3 regions of the Mesorhizobium sp. M0074 genome follow, and region 2 is predicted to be linked to each of the others. Evidence: predicted binding sites of a transcription regulator. Region 2 holds the regulator's gene; each other region holds the start of a gene.
The links. Region 2 encodes PhoB, which activates phosphate uptake and scavenging genes when phosphate is short. Its sites were predicted from a motif close to TGTCATNNANCTGTCAT; they were not measured.
Positions count from the first base shown of each region.

Region 1 (3,276 bases), on a different contig from region 2:
CGGCAGCGTGGTGCGATAGGCGCGAACCAGGAAGATCGCCTCGATCATGTCGCCGCGCGCCTGGACGATCGCCAATGCCGCCAGTTCCCTGTCGTAGAGCGAACCTTCGCTCATCACCCGGTCGACGCCGAGCGCCAGCTGCTCGACGATCTGGTCTAGACGAAGTGCGGGCACCGAACGGTCGCCGCGCCGGCGGTCGGCGAGCAGTTTGTGAGCATTGCGAATGGCCGTCTCGCCACCCTTTACCGCAACATACATGCTACGCCTCCATCATCTTGATGCGCGTCGTGCGCGGCAGGCAGGCAATTGCGTCGAACGTGGCGAGGATGATATCGACGCCACGCGGAAAACGCTGGTTGTTCTGCTTCCATTGCTCGACGAAATGGCGCGGCATTTGCGCCGGCGCGATCGTCGCCGTCTTCTCGATGCCCGGGCCTTCGAGCAGCAGCGCAGCGCCGGAGATGAGATCGCCGACCTCGAGGATCAGCGTCGTGGAGCGATCGGGATAATCCTGGGTGCCTTGCGAAAACCCGTCGAGCGCCATCATCTCGGCCGGCGTGGCGATCAGCGCGAAATGCGCGTCGGCCGGGGTGTTGGCCAGCGGCGCGCCGGTATGGAAGCCAAGCCAGGATTTCACCGCCGACACCTGCAAAGCCGGGTCGAGCCAGAGCGGCGTGTCGTTGTCGCACAGCGCCAGCGCAACGGCGCCGGCGGTGGCCGACAGCGGCGCCGGTGGGTGGGCAAGGGCCGGCAAGGGCTGGACGCTGCCCGGCCGCGCCATCGCGTCCATCACGGCACGGAATACGGTCTGGGCATTGAATACCGGATCGGCGAAGCCGCCTTCAATGGATTGAGCGGCGATATCCATCAGTCTTCTCCGCGCACCATGGTGAAGAAATCGACCTTGGTCGCCGCCGTCTCGGCGCGGCGCTGTTCACGCGCCTTGGCCAGTGCCGCCTGCAATGGCGCAACGATCCTGATCTCGACCTCATTGCGGTGGGCCGGGTCCTGCCACAGCGCATCGGCGATTGCCGCCAGCCTTGCCTTCTGCTTGTCGCGGCCGAGCGCGTAGCAGTGGCCGACATGGCCGGACGCAAGCCGCACCGTGGCACGGGTGACCGTCGCCTCGCCGACATTGAAAGGGGCACCACCGCCGCCGATGCGGCCGCGTACCGTAACCAGGCCGGTTTCGGGGCCACGCAGAAGTTCCGCTTCGCAAGGCAGGCCGGCTTCGTCCCAGAGGCGGACGATGTCGTCGCCGGCCGATTGCGCCAGCGTCGCCATCACGGCCTTGCGCTCGGCCTGCTCTCGCGCTTCCCGTCCTCGCATGGCGGTGCTCCTCGTCTGCGTTCATTTTGTCTATTGATATAGACAACTATACAAATTATATCCATTATCTAGCGCGTGTCCATGACGGGCACGTGACACGGGCCAAAAGATCGGCGCGAGGAATTGGGGCGGGAGATGATCGGACAAGCCAACAGCATCGAGCGGCGCAGCGGTGTCGCGCTGTGGCGGCAGATCGCCGATCAGATCCTGCATTCGATTGCCGTCGGCGATTTTCCCGAAAATGCGGCGCTGCCGCCGGAGATCGCGTTGGCCGGACGCTATGGCGTCAACCGCCACACGGTGCGCAGCGCTATCGCAGCGCTGGTGCAGGAGGGCGTGCTCAGGGCGGAGCAAGGGCGCGGCACCTTCGTGCTGTCGCGCAAGCGGCTGTCTTATCCGATCGGCGCCCGCACCCGCTTTTCCGAGGGATTGCAAGGACAGGCGTCCGAGCGGCATATCACCTTGCTCGCGTCATCGATCGAGCCGGCCAACCGTCGTGTCGCAGAGGGCTTAGGCCTTGCGACGGGGGCCGATGTGATACGCCTGGAAACGCGCGGCGAAGCCGATGGAATGCCGGTGTCTCGTGCGGCCGGCTGGTTCGATGCCAGGCGCTTTGCCGGCATCGATGCCGCCATGGCGGAAACCGGTTCGATCACCGCATCGCTGGCACGTTTCGGCATCGACGACTATCTCAGGCAATCGACTGTGCTGTCGGCGCGCCATGCCGATGCCGCCGACCTTGCGGACCTCGAGCTGCAGCCCGGCGCCATCGTGCTGGTGACGGTCGCCGTCAACGTCACGCCCGACGGTCAGCCGATACAGTTTTCGGAGTCGCGCTTCCCGGCCGAGCGGATCGAGCTCAAATTGTCGGCGCTCTGAGATGCGGCAGCCCTGGCATCATCCGACTTGAATGACGGCCTTGATCAGGCCGGACTTCTCATGCGCCCAGCGGGCGAGGTCGTGCGGCGTCTCGCCAAGCGTGGTGCGGTGGGTGACCAGCTTTGTCAGCGGCAGCGCGCCGTTGCGGATCGAGGCGGCGACATGGTCGAAATCGGCACGCAGGGCGTTGCGGCTGCCGATCAGCATCATCTCGCGCTTGTGGAATTCGGGATCGGAAAAGGCGATGTCGTCCTTGACGACGCTAACCAGGACCAGCGCCCCGCCGTGCGCGACATGGGCGAAGGCCGACTGCACCGACCGGGTGTTGCCGGTGGCATCGAAAACCACGTCGAAGCCGTCGCCGCCGGTTGCTTCCCGCACCAGGTCGGCAGCAGCGCCCCGCGAGCCGTCGAGGGTCGCGAAGCCGAGTTCGCTTTCGGCGAAACCCAACCTCTCCGCACTCATGTCGAGCAGCGTCACGTCGAGCCCGGCGATGCGGGCGAACAGCGCCGTGCCGAGCCCGATCGGGCCGGCACCAATGACCAGTGTGCGCGCACCTGGATCAGCGAGCGAGCGCCGCACGGCATGGGCGCCGATCGCCAGGAATTCGACGGCGGCGGCATCGGCCAGCGACAGGCCGTTTGCCGGATAAAGATTTTGCGCCGGCACCAGGATCTGCTCGCACATGGCGCCGTCGCGGTGGACGCCGAGCACCTCGATCCTGACGCAGCAATTCGGCTTGCCTTGCCGGCAGGCGATGCATTTGCCGCAGGCGAGATAGGGATTGACGATCACCGCTTCGCCGACGGCGAGATCGACGTCCTCACTAACCTCGGTCACGGTGCCGGAAACCTCGTGGCCCATGATGCGGGGATAGGCGAGGAACGGGTGCTTGCCTTCGAAGATGTGATAGTCGGTGCCGCAGATGCCGACATGGCTGACGGCGACCAGCGCCCAGCCGGCGGGGGGCGCGCCAGGCGCCGGACGGTCTTCGAGGACAAGTTCGCCGGGCGAGCGGCAGACGACGGCTTTCATGCTTCAATCCAGTCGGTTCATGGCACCGCCGGC
Region 1 is NZ_JAMYUM010000001.1:570,470-573,745, reverse strand. It holds gene NKJ73_RS02835 (carbon-phosphorus lyase complex subunit) at 1-258, opposite strand, end outside; gene phnH (phosphonate C-P lyase system protein PhnH) at 260-868, opposite strand; gene phnG (phosphonate C-P lyase system protein PhnG) at 868-1,329, opposite strand; gene phnF (phosphonate metabolism transcriptional regulator PhnF) at 1,465-2,208, shown strand; gene NKJ73_RS02815 (zinc-binding alcohol dehydrogenase family protein) at 2,227-3,243, opposite strand.
Region 1: phnF (phosphonate metabolism transcriptional regulator PhnF) is a predicted target of PhoB. The motif match lies at 1,411-1,427, and genes of this name have one in related genera.

Region 2 (3,276 bases):
AGCTCTACCCAAAACAGACGGCCGAGGGCCAGGTGCTGCTCGACGGCAAGAACATTCTCGACCGGTCGCAGGATCTCAACCTCCTCAGGACCAAGATCGGCATGGTGTTCCAGAAGCCGACGCCGTTCCCGATGTCGATCTACGAGAACATCGCCTTCGGCGTCAGGCTCTACGAGAACCTCGGCAAGTCCGAGATGGACGGCCGCGTCGAACAGGCGTTGAAGCGCGCCGCGCTGTGGAGCGAGGTCAAGGACAAGCTCAACGCCAGCGGCTTGAGCCTGTCCGGCGGCCAGCAGCAGCGGCTCTGTATCGCCCGCACCGTGGCCGTGAAGCCGGAAGTCATTCTGCTCGACGAACCGGCTTCGGCCCTCGACCCGCTGTCGACTGCCAAGATCGAGGAACTGATCGACGAATTGCAAGCCGACTATACGATCGTCATCGTCACCCACAACATGCAGCAGGCGGCGCGCGTGTCGCGCCAGACCGCCTTCATGTATCTGGGTGAACTGGTCGAGTTCGACCGGACCGAGAAGATCTTCACGTCGCCCCGCGAGAAGCGCACGCAGGACTACATCACTGGCCGCTTCGGCTGAGCCGTTCCGATCATGCATATGAGGACAGGACCATGGGCGAACACACAGTCGCTTCTTTCGACGAGGATCTCGAGCAGATCAGCAAGCTGATCCGCGACATGGCCGACCTCGCCGGTTCGATGGTCGGCGGGGCGACCAAGGCCCTGTTGAATTCCGACAACGTGCTGGCGCAACGCGTCGTTTCCGACGACGCCATCATGGATGCGCGTCAACGCGAACTGGACGACCGCGCCATCACCCTGATCGCCAAACGCCAGCCGATGGCCCACGATCTTCGCCATGTGGTCGGAGCGATCCGCATGGCGGGCGACCTCGAACGCATCGGCGACCTTGCCAAGAATATCGCCAAGCGCGTGAGTGCGGTCGGCCTCAGCGCCACGCCGCGGGACCTGTCGCATTCCATCGACGCGATGGCGCAGCTGGTTCTCATCCAGGTGCAGGGTGTCATCGAGGAATATGCTGCAGGCGATGCGGCCGCGTTGGCCAAGCTGCGTGCCGCCGACGAGCGCATCGACGTCAAATACACGTCCGTGTTCCGCGAGCTGTTGACCTACATGATGGAAGATCCGCGCAACATCACCGCTTGCACGCACCTGCTGTTCTGCGCCAAGAATCTGGAGCGGATCGGCGACCATGTCACCAACATCGCCGAAAATGCGTATTATGTGCTGACCGGCGAGCAATTGCCGGTCAATCGTCCGAAGCAGGACGAAACGACAATGTCCGCACCGGTGACATGATGGGGGTGCCCAGCCGATGATCGCACCACGCATAATGGTGGTGGAGGACGAGGAGCCATTGGGTGTGCTGCTCCGCTACAATCTCGAATCCGAAGGCTACCAGGTCGAGGTGGTGACACGCGGCGACGAAGCCGAGATCCGTTTGCAGGAGAATGTGCCCGACCTTTTGGTGCTCGACTGGATGATACCAGCGGTTTCCGGCATCGAGCTCTGTCGTCGGTTGCGGGCGCGCCCCGAAACCGAGCGGCTGCCGATCATCATGCTGACCGCGCGCGGCGAGGAGAGCGACCGGGTGCGCGGGCTTTCGACCGGCGCCGACGACTATCTGGTCAAACCGTTTTCGACACCGGAATTCATGGCCAGGGTCAAGGCGCTGCTGCGGCGCGCCAAGCCGGAAGTGCTGTCCAGCGTGCTGAAGGTCGGCGACATCGTGCTCGATCGCGAATCGCACAGGGTCTATCGCAAGAAGAGCGAAATCAGGCTCGGGCCGACCGAATTCCGGCTGCTCGAGTTCATGATGCGGCATCCGGGCCGTGTCTTCTCGCGCAGCCAGTTACTCGATAATGTCTGGGGCGAGACAATCTACATCGACGAACGCACCGTCGACGTGCATGTCGGGCGGCTGCGCAAAGCCGTCAACAACGGCCGGATGCCGGATGTCATCCGCACCATCCGCGGTGCCGGCTATGCGATCAGGGAAGATTGACCCGCCTGGTCAGGCTACGTTCTTTCTGACGCTGGGCCTCATTTGCGCGCCCGGCGCGAAAATCTCCTGGTCGACGAAGCTTAGCGCCCGCATCGCGCAGCCTTCGCGGATCAGCGGCAATTCGTTCGGCTCTGTATCGAAGGAGATCGAGTCCGAATGCTGGCCGCCGGCGGTCTGGGCGATTGCCTTCCGCAAGGCCGGCTCGATCAGATCGAAGGCGGCGGCACTGGCGCCGACCATCGCGACCGGTGCCGGATCGATCAGCGCGAACAGCGAGCCGAGACCGAAACCCAGCGCTTCGCCGGCCTTGCGGTAGGCCTCGCGTTCCGGCCCATCTTTCTCGCGCGCCCGGGCCGCCAGTGCTCGCATGTCGGCGTCGCTGACGTCGGCGATCGGTTCGCTTTCTTCGCTCATCTGCCTGGCGTTGCGCCAGATGGCGTAGTTGCCGGCATAGGCCTCGATGCAGCCGCGCCGCCCGCAACGGCAGAGCGCGCCGCCCGGACGATGGATCATGTGGCCAAATTCGCCACCCGAGGAATGCGTCCCGGTGAACAGTTCGCCCTTCAGCACCAGCCCCATGCCGATGCCATGCGAAAGCAGGATGGCGATGAAGTCGTCGCGATAGCGATCCGGATTGCGCCAGCGCAAAGCCACCGCCATCATGTTGCAGTCGTTCTCCACCGTTGCCGGGATGCCGAATTCGTCCTCCAGCATGTCGGCAAAGGCGATGTCGGTCTGCGGCGTGATCGGCGACCACAGCATGGCGCGTGCAGGGGAGTCGGTAATGCCCTGAATCGCCAGGGCGATGCGGGCGACACTGCGGACGTCAAGGTCTGGATCCTGCAGCCGGCGCCGGACGATGGCCATGCATTCACGGATCAGCTCGTCGCGCGGCATGGTCAGCGTGTCCAGCCGGCGCTGTTCCTCGGCGACCACCTGTCCCGTATAGTCGATAATGGCGGCCGACAGGAAATTCAGCGACAACACCACGGTCAGCACCGCCGCCGCTTCCGGGTTGAGGGCGAGGCCGACCTGCGGACGACCGCGTTTCAACGAAACGGGCTCACTTGCCTTGCTCTCGGCGAGGATGCCTTCCCGTATCAGGTCGGAAGAGATCGCCGATATGGTCGAATGACTGAGGCCGGTAGTAGCTGCGATCTCAGTACGCGATGGCTGGCCGGCCCGGCGCACCGCCGAGATCACCATCGCCCGGTTGCGCCGGCGCAAATCGTCATGG
Region 2 is NZ_JAMYUM010000028.1:15,949-19,224, reverse strand. It holds gene pstB (phosphate ABC transporter ATP-binding protein PstB) at 1-593, shown strand, start outside; gene phoU (phosphate signaling complex protein PhoU) at 626-1,333, shown strand; gene phoB (phosphate regulon transcriptional regulator PhoB) at 1,350-2,039, shown strand; gene NKJ73_RS29110 (ROK family protein) at 2,049-3,276, opposite strand, start outside.

Region 3 (3,276 bases), on a different contig from region 2:
CCCATGGCTATCTCGAAAAACCGATAAGTGTCCCTGCCTTCGGTTTTGGCGCGATGGAGTGCCGTGTCGGCATGGCTGATCAGGCCGGCCTGGTCTTCGGCATCCAGCGGAAAGAAGGCGATGCCGATGCTGGCCGAGACGAGGCCGGAGCCGACCGAAACCCTGTTTTCCTCCCGGATCGCCGCCAGCAAGTCCTCGGCTATCCGGCCTGCGGCCAGGGGGTCGGGGAGGTTCGGAGCTATGATGGCAAATTCATCGCCGCCGAGACGCGCGAGCATCTGTCCGTGGCGCGGGATGCCGGAAATGCAGTGCGCCAGCTTCTGCAGCATAGCATCGCCGGCCCGTGGCCATAGAGGTCGTTGACTTGCTTGAACCGGTCAAGGTCAAGCAGCAGGAGCGCCAGATGTCCATCCTTGCCGCCACGATCCATCGAGGCGAATTCTGCTTCCAGCCGGGAAGAAAAGCTCCGCCGATTGGCAAGCCCGGTAAGCGGATCGAAATGCGCGAGGCGGAGGATCTCTTGTTCTGCCTTCTTGCGCTCACGGATGTCGCGAACGGCAAGCACCGTATGAGGCCTGCCGCAGTAGGTTATTTTCCTGGCGATCAGCTCGACAGGAATTCTCGCCCCGTCGCTGCCTCTTAACTTCGCTTCCTGCGCCTGTTCGCCGAAGCCGGACATATCGGCTGCGCTCTGTCCGTCGAAAAGCTCGCCGAATTGCATCGTGTTCAGGGTGGCTGTCGCTGTTCCGGTCAGCTTCGCCATACTGTCATTGGCGCTGACAATGCGGGTGCCATCGCAAACGATCAGACCTTCCACCGCCGCATTGGCGAGATCGTGCATGCGATCGGCCTCGAGCTTCTGGCGGCGAAAGCGCAGGTCGATCCATAGCGCGGCACCCGATAGCACAAGGATTATCAGGCTGGCGACCGCTGCGGCAAAGGCCTGGGAAATGGGCTCGATGGAATGTTCGGATATTTCAATCGAGGAGTCCGGAATGATCGACACCGCGGCCATCGCGATGAAATGCAAGCTGCAAATCGCCAGCGTCAAAAGCGCGGCGCCGCCGAAAGTCGCGAGCGCTGACGGACGGCGCAAGACGACAAGGAGCGCCAGTGCCGCGAGGGTCACGCCGGCCAGAAGCGATATCGCGACAAGGAGCAGGTTCCATACGACCCGGCCTTCGACCTCGAAAGCTGCCATGCCGATGTAGTGCATCGTCGCGATGGCGCCGCCCAGAATGGCGCCACCGACGAGGAAATGGTCGATGCCGCGGCGCAAGGTGGCGACCCACATCCCAAGCGCGGTCATGATAACGGCGGCGGCAAGCGAAAAGGCGGATAATCCCGGATTGTATGCGTTCGGGATTCCCGGCGTAAACGCGGTCATGGCGATGAAATGCGTCGCCCATATGCCGAACCCGGTCGAGGCCGCGGCGATCATCAGCCAGACAAGCCGGTTTCGCTCGGTCGATCGGCCGACATGCTTAAGGAGATTAACCGCTGAGAAGCAAGAAATTCCACAGACGAGTGCGGCGAGCGCAACCAGTCTCGGATCGTGCTGACTTACAATACAATTATAGACCGTCAGCATCCTGGTTCACTCGGTCTGCCAAAACTAACAGGGGAGGTGTGACTGATTAGCTCTTGGAGATTTTAACGAATGGTTAACCCGCGGGCCATGAGGCGGGTCTTTTCGGGGGAAAACCGACGCGCCGCTGCGCCGAAAAGACGGTGATGTGATTTCTGGCGCCCGGTTTCGGTAGCGAGTGCACTTTAGGAAGGAATGATGTTCATTGATCCGCAATAAAACCGTTGTCCGATTGTCATCAGCGCCACATATTGGCTTTGCGGAAGTGCCCCTTTCGCCAATGACAAACGGGAGATGAAACATGAAGTTCTTCGGCTTTGCGGCCGGTATCGCCGCGACCGTGACCCTGCTTTCCACCACCTCCGCCTTCGCCGTCACGCAGATCAGCTGGTGGCACGCCATGACCGGCGCCAACGCCGAGGTCGTCGCCAAGATCTCCAAGGATTTCAACGCCAGCCAGAGCGACTATGAGCTCGTTCCGGTGTTCAAGGGCACCTATCCGGAGACGCTGAATGCCGGCATCGCTGCCTTTCGTGCCGGGCAAGCGCCCGATATCCTCCAGGTGTTCGACGTCGGCACCGGCGTGATGATGGCGGCCGAGGGTGCGATAAAGCCGGTGGCCGATGTGATGACCGGCGCCGGGATGACTTTCGACAAGAGCCAGTATCTGCCCGGCATCGTCGGCTATTATTCGAAGCCGGACGGCACCATGCTATCGTTCCCCTACAACTCTTCCTCGCCGATCCTCTACTACAACAAGGACATCTTCCAGAAGGCAGGCCTCGACGTGAACAATCCGCCCAAGACGTGGAACGAGGTGTGGGAAGCTGCCAAGAAGATCAAGACGAGCGGCGCCTCCCCTTGCGGCTATACCTCGACCTGGCTGACCTGGATCCACCTGGAGAATTTCGCGGGGTGGAATGACGTGCCTTGGGCCACCCAGCAGAATGGCCTGGCCGGCGGTGATGTCGAACTCAAGATCAATGCGCCGATTTTCGTCAACCACTTCCAGGCGCTCGCTGACCTGGCCAAGGACGGCACATTCAAATATGGCGGACGCACCTCCGAAGCCAAGCAGATATTCCTCGCCGGCGAATGCGGCATCTTCACCGAATCGTCGGGCGGCCTCGGCGATATCGTCAAGTCCGGCATGAACTATGGCATCGGCCAGCTTCCTTACGACAGTGACGCCAAGGGTGCCCCGCAGAACACGACGCCGGGCGGTGCCAGCCTCTGGGTGTTCGGCAACAAGTCGGACGAGGAATACAAGGGTGTCGCCGCCTTCTTTGCCTATCTGTCCAAGACCGATGTGCAGGAATATCTGCACCAGAAGTCGGGATACCTGCCTGTGACGCTCGCCGCGTATGAGGCGACGAAGAAATCAGGCTTCTATGACAAGAACCCCGGCCGCGAGACACCCATCCTGCAGATGATCGGCAAGTCGCCGACCGACAATTCGAAGGGCGTGCGCCTGCCGAATCTGCCGCAGGTGCGCGATATCCAGAACGAGGAGCTGGAGAAGATGCTGGCCGGCCAGCAAACCGCCCAGCAGGCACTCGACAATGCGGTTGCGCGCGGCAACGCGGCGATCAAGGAAGCGCTGGAGAACTGACGGGATTATCTCGGTTAGTCGGTTGGAATATCGCCCACGCGAGCTCGCGTGGGCGATACCTGGATAGCGAGGGAAA
Region 3 is NZ_JAMYUM010000013.1:67,582-70,857, reverse strand. It holds partial or broken gene NKJ73_RS18725 (bifunctional diguanylate cyclase/phosphodiesterase) at 1-1,591, opposite strand, end outside; gene ugpB (sn-glycerol-3-phosphate ABC transporter substrate-binding protein UgpB) at 1,890-3,200, shown strand.
Region 3: ugpB (sn-glycerol-3-phosphate ABC transporter substrate-binding protein UgpB) is a predicted target of PhoB. The motif match lies at 1,811-1,827, and genes of this name have one in related genera.